One region of the Micromonospora sp. CA-111912 genome, then DNA from elsewhere that is predicted to be linked to it. Evidence: riboswitches for the same ligand, from Rfam matches in the RefSeq annotation. Region 1 holds a riboswitch; the other holds the start of a gene.
What was found. A riboswitch is a leader RNA that binds a small molecule or an ion and turns the genes downstream of it on or off. The one in region 1 is predicted to bind cyclic di-AMP.
Positions count from the first base shown of each region.

Region 2: it holds a riboswitch for cyclic di-AMP, as region 1 does, so the genes downstream of both, ACQPZO_RS00505 (NlpC/P60 family protein) here and ACQPZO_RS10005 (C39 family peptidase) in region 1, are expected to answer to the same signal.

Region 1 is NZ_CP192007.1:2,378,407-2,388,159, forward strand. Features, by position in the region: gene ACQPZO_RS10000 (hypothetical protein) at 97-858, shown strand; cyclic di-AMP (ydaO/yuaA leader) riboswitch at 1,177-1,319, shown strand; gene ACQPZO_RS10005 (C39 family peptidase) at 1,542-2,405, shown strand; gene ACQPZO_RS10010 (CDP-glycerol glycerophosphotransferase family protein) at 2,577-4,289, opposite strand; gene ACQPZO_RS10015 (D-ribitol-5-phosphate cytidylyltransferase) at 4,333-5,835, opposite strand; gene ACQPZO_RS10020 (ABC transporter ATP-binding protein) at 5,978-6,778, opposite strand; gene ACQPZO_RS10025 (ABC transporter permease) at 6,771-7,673, opposite strand; gene ACQPZO_RS10030 (TetR/AcrR family transcriptional regulator) at 7,835-8,515, shown strand; gene ACQPZO_RS10035 (DegT/DnrJ/EryC1/StrS family aminotransferase) at 8,608-9,717, shown strand.
Region 2 is NZ_CP192007.1:113,851-120,645, reverse strand. Features, by position in the region: gene ACQPZO_RS00520 (zinc metalloprotease) at 271-1,254, shown strand; gene ACQPZO_RS00515 (pyridoxamine 5'-phosphate oxidase family protein) at 1,326-1,886, opposite strand; gene dcd (dCTP deaminase) at 1,986-2,564, shown strand; gene ACQPZO_RS00505 (NlpC/P60 family protein) at 2,616-3,656, opposite strand; cyclic di-AMP (ydaO/yuaA leader) riboswitch at 3,669-3,809, opposite strand; gene ACQPZO_RS00500 (N-acetylmuramoyl-L-alanine amidase) at 4,022-6,013, shown strand; gene ACQPZO_RS00495 (NlpC/P60 family protein) at 6,178-6,795, opposite strand, start outside.

The DNA.
Region 1 (9,753 bases):
CCGCACCCGTCCGCCCGGCCCGGTGGCGCCCCCGCGCCCCGCCCGGTGGCGCGGAGCGCCCGCTTCCCGCATCCACCCGCCCGTTAGGTGCCGACCATGGACATCGTTCTCCACCAGTTCCTCGTCGAGGTGCCGCTGGCCGCCGCCATCTGGTCGGTGCTGCTCGTGGTGGCGCTGGGCGTTCTCACCGCCCTGGTAGCCCGCCCGCAGCGGGACCGGCCGGTGGTCGACCCCACCCCGCCCGCCGTCGACCCGGCCATCGAGGAGGCCGTCGACCTGCGCCGGTACGCCGAGGAGGTGGGGGTGGCCGCCGCCGGCGCCGCCCAGACCGCCCGCCGGCGACGCGACGCGTGGCTGGCCGCCCAGGACGCCCTCGATCGGGCCTGGCAGGCGTACGACGAGGCGGAGGCCGCCGCGCGGCGCTTCTCCGGCGCGGGGGCACTGCCGGTGCCGCGTACCCCCCGCACCCCCGCCGAGTACGCCGCCCGGGAGCGCTGGCTGCACCACGCCGCCACGGCCGCCCACCTGCGCGGCGAGCTGTCCATCCGGCAGCTCTGCGACGTCTTCGCGCACCGGGACGGCTGGGACCCCCGGCTGCATCCGGTTCAGCAGGAGGTCGTGCTGGCCCGGGCGGTGCGGGACGGGAGGCAGGCCGGCCACCGGGCGGCGGCGGCCCGGGAGCGGGCCGCCTGGCGTGCCGCCGAACTGGCCGCCGAGGCCGCCCGGGCGCTGGCCGTCGAGGCGTGCGCTGCCGCGGAGCGGGCCCGCCCCGTCCGGGTGCCCGCGCCCCGGGCCGCGACGGCGAACGCTCGCCGGACCGTCCCGGCCGCCCGCTGGCACCCGGCCCGGGCCGGCTGACCTGACCCCCGACCCGGGTGGGTCGCGGTGCGGCCCGAATTTTCTTTATGACGCCGGTCACATCTCCCGGGTAAACGGGCAGTCGACCCATCGGGGCGGGTCCACCGACATAACTCGCCGACGATCAAGACTGATCGTCCGGTTGTCGCCCGGGGGCCCCTCGAAGGCTCGTAATCCCATTGAGTCACGTCAGTTCCCAATGGGTCGCAAGAAAGCTGATCGGAGAGGGTTTAAGCAGGTGGGAAGGGCTTGGCAGGGTCTCGACCGGCCAGTAATGTCGGCCCGTCCGGTGCGGTACCCGATCGCTAGAGGCGACGCCGCGCGGGCCCGCTCAATCGTGACCATCACGAACCGGGGACCCAGTGCACGTGTGGGGTGAATCCGCGGGCCACGGCCTGCGGTAGGGCGATCTTCCCGCCCGAATCCGTCAGCTAACCCGGTAGGCGGTGTCGGAAGGAGTGCCATCCTCGTGCAGCGCGACCCCATCCCTCGGTTGTTCCTCCACCGCGGCGCCGTGGTGCCCGCGTCCGTCGCCCCCGGGCTGACGAACTGACCGGCGCACCCGCCCGTACGCCCGGCTGACCGGGCATCTTCCCAGAGCGGACCTGACCGGCTGTGGACGTCTCGTCCACGCCACCGTGCGACGACGCATGCCCAGGTGCCCCCGCTCTCCGCCCCATCCCGTGGAGGAACACGTGAACGACCACCTCAAGCGGCAGTTGCGACGTCTCGCCACCGAGCGCCCGTACCAGGTCGTCGCCGGCTCGGCCGCGGCGCTCCTGCTGGCCTCCGGCACCGGTGCGTTGCTGGCCGGCGCCGACGACACCCCCGCCCCGCGGCAGACCACCAACGCCGCCGTGGCCGAGATCGCACCCCGCCTCGACAGCGCGGCCAGCCGCGCCCAGGCCCGGGCAGGCGCGACCGCGTCCTCCAGCGCCTCGCCGTCGCCGAGCGCCACCACGGCCGCGCCGAACCCCGACCTGACCACCAAGGCGGCCCCGAAGCAGACCACGGCGCAGCCGGTCACCCCGAAGTCGCCGTCGTCGAAGGTTCTCGACTACGCCTACCAGGCGCAGACCACCTACTACTACTGCGGCCCCGCGGCGGTGCGCAACGCGCTCTCCGCCACCGGCGTCGGGAGCACCCAGGACGGGCTGGCCAGCCGCCTCGGCACCACCGAGATGGGCACCAACTCGGCCGAGGACACCACCCGGGTGCTCAACGGGATGGTCAAGGGCGACCCGTACCAAACCCGGATGATCCCGGGCGGTGCCGCCACCGGGGCCCAGATCGACCGGCTCAAGGCGGACGTGGTGAAGGCGGTCGGCGCCGGGCGCGGCGTCGTGGTGAACATCGCCGGTGACGCCACCGACGTCGACGGCGGCTGGCATTCCTTCCCCGGCGGCCACTACATCGCCGTCGTGGGCTACCGCAACGAAGGCCGTACCGTGCGGATCGCCGACTCGGCCAACCCGGCCGCCTCGGCGTACTGGATCAGCACCACGGCCCTGGCGCACTGGGCGGCGACCAGGGGCTACTCGGCCTGATCACCCTTCCCCCACCGGGCCCCGGCTCTCCCCGTGAGCCGGGGCCCGGTGCTGTCCCGCGCCGTCCGGCACCGGGCCGGGCCGGCACCGCGGCCGTCCGGGTGCCGTCCGGCACCGTGGCCGTGACCGAACCCGTCGGCTCCGGCCTCAACCCTGACGCGAACTTCTTGATTACCGCGGGAAGCTGGAGGGGGTGGGGGAGGGCGGGGTGGGGGTCGGGCGGGGGGTGGGTGGGGTCCAGGTCGGGGTCAGCTCGCGGCGGGCCGCTGCCAGGAACGCCTCGGCGTACTGGTGGGTGGGGAAGTCGCCCAGGTAGCGGGAGCGGGTGGCCCAGCGGGCCGTTGCCTGCGGGTCGGTGTCGAGCAGGTGACCGAGCACCTCGTCGAGGTTGGCCGCGTCGCGGCGCAGCACGTAGCCCGAGCCGGCCAGGGGGAACCGCTCGACGAACCGGTCGCCGTCGCCGCCCATGTCCGTGACCGCGTACGGCTTGCCGGAGTAGAGGTAGTCGGAGATCACCCCGGAGACGTCCGAGAGCAGCGCGTCGGAGCGGTTCACGCAGTCGACCAGGGACATCTCCCGGCTGGCCGCAGCGCCCCAGACGTGCTGCCGGCCGGTGCGGGCCCGGTCCGCGGCGAGCAGCTCCGTGAGCCGGGCGAGCTGCCGCGCCGACGCCGGATTCTGCCCGGTGTACGGGTGGGCGCGCAGGATCACCGTCGCGCCCCGGGCCAGCAGCCCTCGGACGAGGGTCTCGCCCACCGGCAGGGAGCAGTAGTTCGCGTCGGCGTGGTGCCCGGTCCAGGTCGGGGTGTAGAGCACCGTCGGGTTCGGCAGGCCGGTTGCCGGCTCCCGGCGTACCTCGATCGACTCGACCTGCGGGCGGCCGACCACGACGAACTTCTCCGCCGGGATGTCCACCCCCGCGCGGGCGTACCGCTCGATCGCGGCCGGGCCGGCCACGAAGATCCGGTCGAAGATCGCCGAGACCGGGTTGGCGCTGGGCGCCTTGTCGCTGTCGCCGTGGTGGATCTGCACGTGGGTGAGCTGGGTGAACCGGATGCAGTGGCTGTTCTTCGCCCCGTGGTTGACGTAGAACGCCACCTTGAGACTCGGCACCAGCGCCTCGTCCATCGCCTTGAGGGTGGGGCAGTACACCACCGGGGCAGTGGTGGCCGCGGCGATCGGGGCGAGGAACTCCGGCTCCCGCACCATCACGAGGAACGGCCGGCCGATCCGCTCCAGGTAGGGCAGCCACATGGTGACCTGGTACTCCGACCCCGGCGGGGCGGAGAAGTGCAGCAGGAACTCCGGCTGGTGCGCCCGCAGCGCCCGGGTCACCGCACCGCCCCCGGTCCCCGGCCGGAACCGCCGGCGGGCCAGGTCCAGGGCCACCGCCCCGGTGCCCGCGCCGACGCCCAGCGCCAGCAGCAGGGCGACGAACGCCGGCAGCGCCAGCGCGGCGGCCAGCGCCACTGCGGCGAGCAGCACCAGCAGGGCGTCGGCCAGCCGACCGGCGACCAGCGGGGCCCACGACCGGACCGGGAGGTTGGCGGCCCGGATCTCCAGGTCACCGGCCTGCCGCAGCGGCCCCACCAGCAGCACCAGCCCCAGCAGCACCAGGGCCGTGGCGGCCAGCGCCGGGTCGAAGCCGGCGTCGAGCCGGCGGGCGTACCCGACCAGGATGCCGGCCGCGAGCAGCACCGACTCGGCAGTGCTGTCGGCGGCCGGCCGGACCCGGCGCTCCCAGCCGGCGGCGGCCAGGGCCGTCACCGCGAGCGCCAGCCCCCAGCCGGTCGCCCCGGTCAGCGCGAGGGCGAGGAACGCCAGCACCGCCAGGCCGGTGGTCGCCACCCGGGCGGTCAGCTTCCTGACCAGGTCACCACGCATGTCGTTTCCGCTTCTCCCGCCGTGCTGCGGTGGCCGTCGTCGCTCAGCCGGCCGTGGCCGGGGTCGCCGTCGGGCCGCCCTGGGCGGGAACGTTCGCGGCGGGCCCCTCGCCCGGTGCCCGCCGGACGTCGATGACCTGCCCGGTCAGCTCGGAGATCAGCACGTCCAGCGAGGACTGGGCGACGGTCTCCGCGGCGAGCAGGGTGTGCTCCGGCTCCTCGCCGAACGCCTTGGTGCGCATCGGGGTGGCGGTGCGCTCCGGGTTGATGCAGTTGACCCGTACGCCGAACTCGGCCCACTCGTCGGACAGCGCCTGGGTCAGGTTGACCAGCGCGGCCTTGGTGGCCGAGTAGAGCGCGTAGCGGGCCCGGCCCCGGGTGTACGAGCTGGACGTGTAGAGCAGGAGCTGGCCCTTGGTCTGCTGCAGGTACGACAGGGACTGCCGGGCGATGGTGACCGGGCCGACGAAGTTGACCTGCAGGACCCGGTCCATGGTCTCCTGGTCCATCTCCGACAGCTCGCCCTTCTCCAGGACGCCGGCGGTGACCACCACGTGGTCGATCCGGCCGGTGGCCTCGAAGGCGGTCTTCAGCGCGGCCTCGACGTCGGCGGCCCGCTCGACGTGGGTGCCGGTGGTGGAGCGGCTGAACGGGAAGACCTGCGCGCCGTAACGGCGGGCCAGTTCGGTCAGCTCGTGACCGATGCCGTAGCTGCCGCCGAACACGACGACGGTCCGGCCGGTCAGCTCCTCGGTGTAGGAACGGTGGTCGGTCAGCTTGGGTGCCTGCGCGGCGGCGAGCTGGAAGAGCTTGTCCGCGAGGTGCACGTCGACCGGGTGGGTGACCTTGATGTTCTCGTCCGAGCCGTCGATCACCTTGATCGGGGTGCCGGGCAGGTAGCGCAGCACGACGCCGCAGTCGTCGGTGGCGGCGAAGTTCGCGTCGCCACCGGCGATCCGGTACGCCTCCCGGATGGTGCCCGAGCGGAACGCCTGCGGGGTCTGGCCCCGGCGCAGGGTGGACCGGACCGGGATGTCGGTGATGCACTCGTTCTCGTCGACCTGGATGATCGTGTCGGCCGAGGGGATCGCCACGTCGACCGCCGTGTAGGTCCAGAGCGCGTTCACGCACTCCCGGACGATCCGGCCGCTGAGCAGCGGGCGCACCGCGTCGTGGAAGAGGATGTTGACGTCGCCCTCGCCGATGGCGTCCAGGGCGATCCGGGTGGTCGCGTTGCGGGTGTCGCCGCCGGAGATGACCTTGCTGACCTTCCGGAAGCCGGCCTTGTCGACGATCTGCTGGGCGTCGGGGACGTGCCCGGCGGCCATCAGCACGATGATCTCGTCGATCTCGGGGGCCGCCTCGAAGACCGCCAGGGTGTGCTCGATGATCGGCTTGCCGGCGATCTTCAGTAGCTGCTTCGGGATGCCCAGGCCCAGCCGGGTCCCCGTGCCCCCCGCGAGGACCACCGCCACCGTCCGCGAGGGGCGCCAGGGAGCCGGGCTGGCCGGCGTGGCGTCCGGTGCGGCGGTGTGGTCCTGCGTCATTTGCCGTTCCTCACTTCTGCGTGGGGTGGGGGATTCACGCCTCGATGACCGGTTGGTGGATTCTGACCGGCGTTGAGGGAAACCTTAACGCGGGTGACGGAGCGCCCGGCCGGGGCAGCCTCGGCCGGTGCGCTCCGCCGTCCTACTTGTGGCTCTCGTACGCCTTGCAGACCTCGTCGGTGGGGCCGTCCATCTTCAGGACGCCACCCTCCAGCCAGATGGTCCGCTCGCAGGTGTCCCGGATCGAGCTGATCGAGTGGCTGACCAGGAACACGGTGCCCGCGCTGGCGCGCAGCTCCCGGACCCGCTGCTCGCTGCGGGCCCGGAACTTGCGGTCACCGGTGGCCAGCGCCTCGTCGATCAGCAGCACATCGTGCTTCTTCGCGGCGGCGATGGCGAAGCGGAGCCGGGCGCCCATGCCGGAGGAGTAGGTCCGCATCGGCAGCGAGGCGAAGTCGCCCCGCTCGTTGATCCCGGAGAACTCGATGATGTCGGGGGCGAGTCGCTTGACCTCCTCGGGGTGCATGCCCATGGCCAGGCAGCCGAGCACCACGTTGCGCTCACCGGAGAGGTCGTTCAGCAGGGCCGCGTTCACGCCGAGAAGCGACGGCTGGCCCATGGTGTAGACCGCGCCCCGGGCCGGCGGGAGCAGCCCGGCGATCGCCCGTAGCAGGGTCGACTTGCCCGAGCCGTTGCTGCCGATCAGCCCGATCGCCTCACCCTGGTACGCGGTGAAGCTCACCCCCTTGACCGCGTGCACCTCGCGGATGTTCGGCGCGTTGGTCCGGGACACGATGCGCTTCAGGGCCGAAACCGGGCTGCTGCCGCCGGTGGCGCCCTTGTGGATCCGGTAGATCACGTGCACGTCGTCCACGACGACGGTGGGGATCCGTCCGGCGTCCACCACGACGGCCCCGCCCGCCGGCTGGGTCTGGTCAGCCACGGCCGTACTCCTTCTCTCCGCGCCAGAAGTAGACGAATCCGCCGATCCCCATCACGACGGCCCAGGCCAGCCCGAGCGTCCAGAGCCGTAGCGGGGACGTCACCAGCTGCGCCTGGTTGGACTCCAGCAGCGCGTACCGGGCCAGCTCGATGTAGATCAGCGGCGGGTTGCACTCCAGCAGGGACGCCGCCCAGCTCGGCAGGTGGTCTCGGAACAACACGACCGGATAGAGCACGCCGGACGCGTACAGCCAGGTCCGCATCACGAACGGCATGACCTGCTTGAGGTCGGTGAGCTTCGCGCCGAGCCGGGCCATCACCATGGTCAACCCGATGTTGAAGACCGTCTGGAGCGCCAGCGTGGGCAGGAGCAGCAACCAGCGGAAGGTCAGCGGCTCACCGGTCGCCAGCACGATGCCCGCGAGCACCACCATCGACATGAGCAGCTGCTGGAACTGCACCAGGGTGACGGTGATCGGCAGCGCGGCCCGGGGGAACTGCAGGGCCCGGATCAGGCCCAGATTGCTGGTGATCGCGTTGGTCCCGTTCTGCACCGCCGTCTGGGTGAACATGAAGACGAAGACACCGGTGCAGAGGTACGCGATGAAGTTCGGGACGTTCCGGTCCTGGGACATGATCACGCCGAAGATCAAATAGTAGACCGCCGCGTTGGTCAGCGGGGTCAGCACCTGCCACAGCTGGCCGAGCTGCGTGTTGCTGAACGTCGAGGCGACCTTCGCCCGCGAGTACGCGGTCATGAAGTGTCGGTATGCCCACAGCTTGCGGGCGTACTCGGCCAGGGAGGGGCGTTCCCCGGCGACCCGCAGACCGTACCGCTTCGCGAGTTGGGCCCGGGTCAGCCCGGATTCGGGGTCGGCCACCGCGGTGTTGGCCATGGTCAGGCGCTCCGATCTTTCGTGCCGATGGGGAGCTGGTGATGTGTCGCGGCGAGAAATTCGGCGTCGCCGGTGCGGAGAGGGTGCCTCGCTGCTGCGTGGAAGGTAGTCCAAACCACGTCGGGACGCAACCGTATCGTCGTTGCGCTACATTGTCCCACGTGACGACGGAGAAGAGGCGTGCCCCGGCCGGTGCGGCGGTGCTGCGTGGTGAGATAACCACGGCCATCCGCGCTGCCGTCATGCAGGAGTTGGCCGAAGTCGGCTACGGCCGCCTCTCGATCGAGGCGGTCGCCCGGCGGGCCGGTGTCAGTAAGACCGCCATCTATCGCCGCTGGCGCTCCAAGCTCGATCTGGTGCTCGACATGGTCACCGCGGTCGCGGGGCGCAGGCTGCCCCTGCTGGACACCGGCAGCCTGCGCGGCGACGTGGAGGTGCTGCTGCTCGCCGCCTCGACGGCGCTCGGACATCCACTGGCCTCGCAGATCATCCCGGACCTGCTGGCGGAGGCGGCGCGTAACCCGCAGATCGCCGAGACCCTCCACCGGGCGATGCGCGACTACCAGGTCCGGCTCGGCGAGATCGTGATCGGCCGGGCGGTCGCCCGCGGCGAACTGTCGACCGGCGCCGACCCGTGGGCCGTGGCCGATCTGATCGTCGGCCCGGTCTACTGGCGGTTGACGATCTCCCGGGCATCCCTCGACGCCGCGCAGTTGAGCACCATGGCGACGGCCGTCGTCGCGGCATTGCGAGTAGCATGTGCTGGCTCACCGGATCGGGAAAAAGAAGTGTGGGACGACCGCGCACTGCCCGAATCTGAACCGCGCCGGGTCGGCGCGTGAACGTCGCGGTCGCACGGCTCGGCCACGCCGGCACCGGCTAGTATCGCCATCCGAACCCCCACCGCCCCCACCCGACACAGGAGGATCCCCCCATGGCTGGGCAGCACCCAGACTTCATCCCACCGGCGCGGCCGATCATTGGCGAAGCCGAGATCGAGGCAGCTGTGCGGGTGCTGCGCAGTGGCAAGGTGGTGCAGGGGCCCGAGGTAGCGGCGTTCGAGGAGGAGTTCGGCGAGTTCGTCGCCGGGCGGCACTGCGTCGCCGTCAACTCCGGCACGTCCGCGCTCCAGTTGACCCTGATGGCGCTCGGCTTCGGCCCGGGCGACGAGATCATCGTGCCGTCGTTCTCCTTCGCGGCCAGCGCCAACGCCGTCCGGTTGGTCGGTGCCGAGCCGGTCTTCGTGGACATCGATCCCAACAGCTTCTGCATCGACCCGGAGGCGGTCGCCGCCGCGATCACCCCGCGGACCGTCGGCATCATGCCGGTGCACCTCTACGGGCACCCCGCCGCGATGGACCGGATCATGGCCATCGCCGAGCGGCACAGCCTGGCGGTCGTCGAGGACGCCGCCCAGGCCCACGGCGCCTCCCTGCACGGCACCCCGGTCGGCGCATTCGGTGCCGCCGGCTGCTTCAGCTTCTACCCCACGAAGAACATGCACGCCCTGGAGGGCGGCATGATCAGCACCGCCGACGCCGGCCTCGCCCGCACCCTGCGGCTGCTCCGCAACCAGGGCATGGAGCAGCGGTACGCCAACGAGATCGTCGGCGCCAACATGCGGATGACCGATGTGGCCGCCGCCATCGGCCGGGTGCAGCTCGGTCAGCTCGGCGACTGGACCGAGCAGCGCCGGGCGAACGCCAAGTTCCTCGACTCCGCCATCACCGGCATGGTGACCCCGCCGGTGGCCGACGCCGCCAAGCACGTGTACCACCAGTACACCGTGCGGGTCCGTGGCAACCGGGACGCCGCCCAGGCCCGGCTGACCGAGCTGGGGATCGGCAACGCCGTCTACTACCCGACCCCGATCCACCGGCTCAAGCCGTACCTCACCCAGGACGGCACGCCGGGTCCGTGGGAGCTGCCGGAGACCGATCGGGCCGCAGCCGAGGTGATCTCCCTACCGGTGCACCCGTCGCTGAGCCAGGCCGACCTCGAGCGGATCGCCGAGGGCGCGAACCTCGCCGGTGGTGCCCGGTGACCGCGGGTCGCAAGCTGCGCGCCGGCCTGATCGGCC
Region 2 (6,795 bases), 2.3 Mb from region 1:
ACGGCGCCGCCAGGTGCATCCAGGCACCCCGCCGCGCGCCGCCGACCGGCAGCCGCGCCGGGCCGACGCCACGGCCTGCACTCCCCCCGGCCCGATCCATGGCCGCCCTCACCGCCTCCCCGCGACCCCCGAGCCATCGATGAGACCTAGAAGTTTCATGCCGGCAACATATAGTCGTTCTCAAATCCTTCGATGGGTTGTAACGTCTGCCACACGTTTCAGCCACGGCGCGACACACCCCCTGCCGCGCCGACAGAAAGAGGTGGGCCCATGGGACTCCGTGCCAACCTGCTGACCCGGCGTACCGCCGGCGTCGCGTCGACGACCCTCGCACTCCTGCTCAGCACCGCCGCCGTGGGCATCGTCCCGGCCGCATCGGCCTTCTCCGCCGCCCCGGCGGAGACGTGCGCCGAGCCGGCCGACGTGCACTCCGACGCCCGGGTCAAGGCGGGCGCACAGGCCAAGCACGAGCCCAACGAGCTGACCGCCGCACAGGTCCGTGAGCGCGAGGCCGACCTCGCCGCCACCCTGCGCGAGCGGGCCAGCTACCGGGCCGGCGCCGGCGCCGGCACGCTCGCGACCGTGAACATTCCGGTCGTCGTGCACGTCATCCAGGAGAACAGCACCCGGGCCGGCGGCAACATCCCGGACTCGCTGATCACCTCGCAGATCAGCGTGCTGAACCAGGCCTACAGCGGCGCTACCGGCGGCGCGGCGACCGCCTTCGGCTTCCAGCTCCAGAAGATCAACCGGGTCACCAACCCGGCGTGGTACCCGATCGTGTCGGGCTCGTCGGCCGAGCGCTCGATGAAGACCTCGCTGCGTGAGGGCGGCAAGAACACCCTGAACATGTACCTCGGCGAGCTGAGCGGCGGCCTGCTCGGCTGGGCGACCTTCCCGAAGAAGACGCTGGACAAGATGGACGGCGTCGTCGCCCTGAACGAGTCGCTGCCGGGCGGCACCGCCACCAACTACAACCAGGGCGACACCGGCACCCACGAGGTCGGCCACTGGCTGAACCTGTACCACACCTTCCAGGGCGGCTGCTCCGGCTCGGGCGACAGCGTGGGCGACACCCCGGCGGAGGCCTCGCCGGGGTACCAGTGCCCGACCGGACGGAACACCTGCACCGCGACCGGCCTGGACCCGATCACCAACTTCATGGACTACACCTACGACTCGTGCATGCACCAGTTCACCACCGGGCAGGCGAGCCGGATGTTGACCGCGTGGAACGCGTACCGCGCGGCCTGACGTACCCCTGTTCCTGACCCTCCGGTGCCGGCTCCGTCCTTCGACGGGGCCGGCACCGGCGTCGTCGGGGGTCAGGCCGCCGCGCGATGGGAGCCACGGATGTGCCGGGTCGGCCCCTGATCCGGTACGCCCACCGGCGCACCGCCCGGGTCACCGGCGGCCCGGGGGTCGAGCCACACCTGCACGGCCGGCTGCCCCGGGCCGCCGCCCGGGAAGACGGAGCCGCCCTGGTAGCGGCGGGCGAGCATCGCCACGTCGACGGTGAACTCGAACAACCGCCAGTCCACCTGCGGGGCAGCCCGCCCCAACTCGGCGAGCCGGGCCACCCGGGCCTGGTCGGTAACCGGCCACGCGTGCCCCGCCACGTACGCCTCGTCGTCGCTGTCCTCCGGCGGGAAGGAGTGCAGCGCGTAGCGGCCGTCGCGTTCGAGGTCGCACCGCTTCGGCGAGTCGACGATGAAGCAGAAGAGCCCGTCGTCGGTGATCACCGGGGAGACCGGGTGCACCCGGGGCCCACCGTCGGCGCGGACGGTGGCCAGGTAGCCGAAGCCCGGCCCGTACTGCTGCATGAGGAGGCGGATCCCGCCGGCGAGTCGTGGCTCGTCAGCGGCGAATTCGGACCAGGAAGCCATGTGGACATTCTATCGAACACGTGTACGACAGGCGAGCGCGGCACGCCGGTTGCAGCGGGCGATGACAGACCCGCCGACCAGGCTCGCTATGGTGTGGCGATGCTGCTCTCCGACCGCGATCTCGTCAGCGAGCTGAAGGCTGGCACGCTCGCGCTGGAGCCGTTCGAGCCCACCCTGGTGCAGCCGTCGAGCATCGACGTGCGCCTCGACAAGCTCTTCCGGGTCTTCAACAACCACCTCTACACGCACATCGACCCGTCGGTGCAGCAGGACGACCTGACCTCGGCGGTCGAGGTGCCCGACGGCGAGCCGTACGTGCTGCACCCGGGCGAGTTCGTGCTCGCCTCCACGCTGGAGGTGATCTCGCTCGGCGACCAGCTCGCGGGCCGGCTGGAGGGCAAGAGCTCGCTGGGCCGGCTCGGGCTGCTCACCCACTCGACCGCCGGGTTCATCGACCCGGGCTTCTCCGGTCACGTCACGCTGGAGCTGTCCAACGTGGCGAACCTGCCGATCACGCTCTGGCCGGGCATGAAGATCGGCCAGCTCTGCATCTTCCGGCTCTCCTCGCCGGCCGAGCACCCGTACGGGTCGAAGGTGTACGGCTCGCGGTACCAGGGCCAGCGCGGCCCGACGCCGAGCCGCTCCTGGCAGAACTGGCGCACCTGGCCCACCCGCTGACGGCGCGGGCGTGGTCGAGGGGCCCGTCCCGCGGAACGGGCCCCTCGCCGCTCAGTCGGGGCGGCCGTAGCTGTGGATCTGGCCGTCGTCGACGCGCTTCATCTTGACGGGCTGGCCGGCCTGGGAGGCGTGCACCACCCAGCCTCCGCCGACGTACATGCCGACGTGGTGCAGGTCGGCGTAGTAGAAGACGAGGTCACCGGGGCGCAGGTCGGCGCGGCTCACCCGGGCGGTCACCGACCGCTGCTGGGCCGCGTTGTGCGGCAGCGACACGCCGGCCTTGGCCCAGGCCGCGAGCATCAGGCCCGAGCAGTCGTACGAGTTGGGGCCCTCGGCGCCCCAGACGTAGGGCTTGCCGATCTGGGCACAGGCGAACTTCACCGCGACCCCCGCGCCGCCACCGGGGTAGGCAGCCGGGCAGGGAGCGGGACGCAGCGCGCCGCCACCGCCGGTGCCGTACACCTTGAGCCGCAGCTTCTGGAGCCGGTCGATCTCGGCGTTGATCTGCTTCCGCTTGGCGGCGAGCTGCGCCTCGGTGCGGGCGAGCTGGGTGACCATCTCGTCCAGCGGCTTCTTCTTCGCGTCCAACTCGTCGCGGAGGTCGATGACCGCCCGGATGTCGCGCTGCTGGCGCTCGGCGAACTGGTCGAGCAGTTCCAACTGTCCCATCATCTGACCGGGCGAGCGGCTGCCGAGCAGCGCGTTCACCCCCGAGAGGTTCTCACTCTTGTACGCCTCGACGGCGAGGCCGCTGACCTTGTCCATCGCCTCGTCGACCCGGCGTTGCAGCGGCCCGATCTGCTTGGCGACGGCGTCGGCCTGCCGACGCTTGAGGGCGAGGTCCTGACGGGTGGCGTTGTGTCGCTCGATGAGCGGTTCGAGCTTGTTCCAGTCCTGGTCGATCTGCCGCTCGATCTCGGCGATCGAGGGATCGGCGTGGGCTGCGGTCGGAGCGCCGGTCAGGACGATGGCGGCGCCGGCCAGTGCGGCGAGAGCGGTGGTGAAGCGTGACCAGCGTGGGCGCGGCGTAGCCGGTATCCGGTCGGCGTGCGCCGACCGGCGTGACGGGCGCCGCAGGGCAGGGTGTGCCACCTGGCTCCGTTCTCCTTCTTCCTTGACCGCCTACCGGGTTAGCTGACGGGTTCGGGCGGGAAGGGAGAGCGCCCTACCGCAGCGGCGCTGCGGATTCACCCCGGCGTACCTGGGTCCCCGGCTCGCCCGGAGGCGACTCGGCGGTGTCGGACCGTCACCGCCCGGCTGGGCGATACAGCTACCGGCCGACGATTGACCAGAGTAGAGACGCCCGTTATCGATCCGCAACCCGCTGGGCCATGACACGCCATATCAAGCCACCGTGCGGAAGTTTCCTTCACATCGCGACACCTGGTGGAAAGCTATTGACGCGGGAGGGCGGCGGCGGAAGGGTGACCTCATCCGATGCCCAACCAGGAGGTTCGATGCCCCGTTCTGTCGTGTCGTCGAGCAGACGGATCCTGCTCGCCGCCGCCGTGGCCGCCACCACGGCCCTTGTGCCCCTCGGTACCACCGCCTCCCCGGCTGCGGCCGGCCAGACCCCCGACCGCCAGCAGCAGTACGCTGACGCCGCCGCCGAGTACGGCGTGCCGGAAAGCGTCCTGCTCGGCGTCTCCTACCTCCAGTCCCGCTGGGACACCAACGCCGGCACCCCCAGTACCAGCGGTGGGTACGGGCCGATGCACCTCACCGACGCCGATTACGTGACCGGCCTGCCCACCGGCACCCACCACGACTCCGGCGACGAGGACCCACGCGGGGACGACTCCCGCCCGGCCCCCGCCGCCGCCCAGCCCTCGGCCGACGAGGCCCCGACCGCGGCGTCGTTGCAGACCCTGGACACCGCCGCCACCCTCACCGGGGCCGACGAGGCGGCCCTGCGCGCCGACGCGCCGACGAACATCCGGGGCGGGGCGGCGCTGCTCGCGTCGTACCAGCGGCAGATCGGCGCCCCAGTCGGGGCCGGCACCGACCCGGCGGCCTGGTACGGCGCGGTGGCCCGGTACGCCGGCGCGGACAGCGCCGACGCGGCGGCTGCCTTCGCCGACGAGGTCTTCGGCACCATCGCCGGCGGCGAGAGCCGGGTGACCGACGACGGGCAGCGGGTGACCCTCGGCGCCCGGGCGGTGACCCCGCAGAAGTCCTGGCTGGACCGGCTCGGCCTGCGCCTGCCGGAGCGCCCCGACGGCCTGGAGTGCCCGTCGACCATCTCCTGCGAGTGGATCCCCGCCCCCTACCAGTCACTCGGTGCCGACCCCGGCGACTACGGCAACCACGACCTGTCCGACCGGCCCAAGCGGCAAAAGGTCGAGTACATCCTCATCCACGACACCGAGGGCAGCTACGCGGGCACGGTCAACATGGTCCAGGACCCGACCTACGTGAGCTGGCACTACACGCTGCGCTCGGCCGACGGGCACATCGCCCAGCACGTGAAGACCAAGGACGTCGCCTGGCACGCCGGCAACTGGTACGTCAACTCCAAGTCGATCGGGCTGGAGCACGAGGGCTTCGCCGCCCAGGGCACCTGGTACACCGAGGCGATGTACCGCACCTCGTCGAAGCTGGTCCGGTACCTCGCGCTGCGGCACGGCGTCCCGCTGGACCGGCAGCACATCATCGGCCACGACAACGTCCCCGGCACCGTCGCGGCGAACGTGCGGGGCATGCACTGGGACCCGGGCCCGTACTGGGACTGGTCGCACTACTTCGACCTGCTGCGCGCGCCGGAGCTCAACACCGGCACCCCGCTGACCGGCATGGTGCGGATCGACCCCGACTTCGCCACCAACCGGCCGGCGTTCACCGGCTGCGTGACGGCGGGCGTGCCGTGCCCCTCGCGCGGCTCCTCGGCGGTGGTGCTGCGCAGCGCGCCGAGCGCCGACGCGCCGCTGGTCAACGACATCGCCCTGCGTCCGAACGGCACGCCGGCCACGATGGCCGTCTCCGATCACGGTGCCCGCGCGTCGACCGGGCAGACGTACGCCCTGGCCGGCCGTGACGGTGACTGGACGGCGATCTGGTACCTCGGGCAGAAGGCGTGGTTCCACAACCCGGCGTCCGCGCCCACCGCGGCATGGACCGTCGGCCTGGTGGCCACCCCGAAGGCCGGGAAGGCGACGATCCCGGTGTACGGGCGGGCGTACCCGGAGGAGGCGGCGTACCCGGCCGGCGTGCCGTACCAGCCGATCTCGCCGTTGCAGTACACCCTCTCCGCCGGCCAGCGGTACTCCGTCGGCAACGTGCTGCCCAGCGAGTACTACCGGGCCGCCACGTTCGACGGCTCGGCCCCCGGTGACCGGACGGTGATCCGGGGTGAGAAGCAGTACGTGCAGATCCAGTTCGGCCACCGGATCATGTACGTCGACCGCGCCGACGTGAACCTGGTGCCGTCCCCGCTGGGTGCGCCCCGCTGACGGTCGCCCCTCGGCACGACGATGGCCCCCGGTCGGGTGACCGGGGGCCATCGTCGTGGACGGTGCTCAGGTGCGGGGCCTTGCGTGGCATCGGGTCCGGGCGGCCTTCGCGGGGGCCGGGGACTCCTGGCTGCGCGCGCCCGCACCGAAGCAGCGCGGGGGTGTCAGCCGGGTCGGCGGAAGCCGGCGACCGGCATGGTGTTGATGCTGCTCACGTTGACCGGCTTACCGGCCCGGGGCGCGTGCACCATTTTGTCATTGCCGAGGTACAGGCCGACGTGGTGCAGGTCGCTGAAGAAGAACACCAGGTCACCCGGGCGGGCCTCGGAGCGCGGGATGGTCCGGCCCTCGTTCCACTGTGCCCCGGTGAAGTGGGTCAGCGAGATCCCGGCCGCCTTGTAGGCGTACTGGGTCAGGCCGGAGCAGTCGAACGAGTTCGGGCCCGTCGCCCCCCAGACGTACGGGTCGCCGACCTGGGCGCAGGCGGTTCTGATGGCGGTCCGGGCGGCCGCGGTGACCACACCGGTGACCGTCGGGCAGCCCTCGGTGGACACGACGGTCTTCGGCATCGACGCCTGCAGCCGCTTGATCTCGGTGTTGATCTGCGCCTTCTTGGCCGCCAGTTCCTTGGTCTGCTTCTCCTGGCCGACGATCAGCGTGTCCAGCTTCAGCTTCTGTCCGTCGTACTTGGCCCGGACGGCGAGGACGCCCTGCAACTGACGGCGCTCCTCCGAGGCCAGCCGGTCCAGCATGGTGAGCTGCTCGGCGAGCGTCCCCGGCTT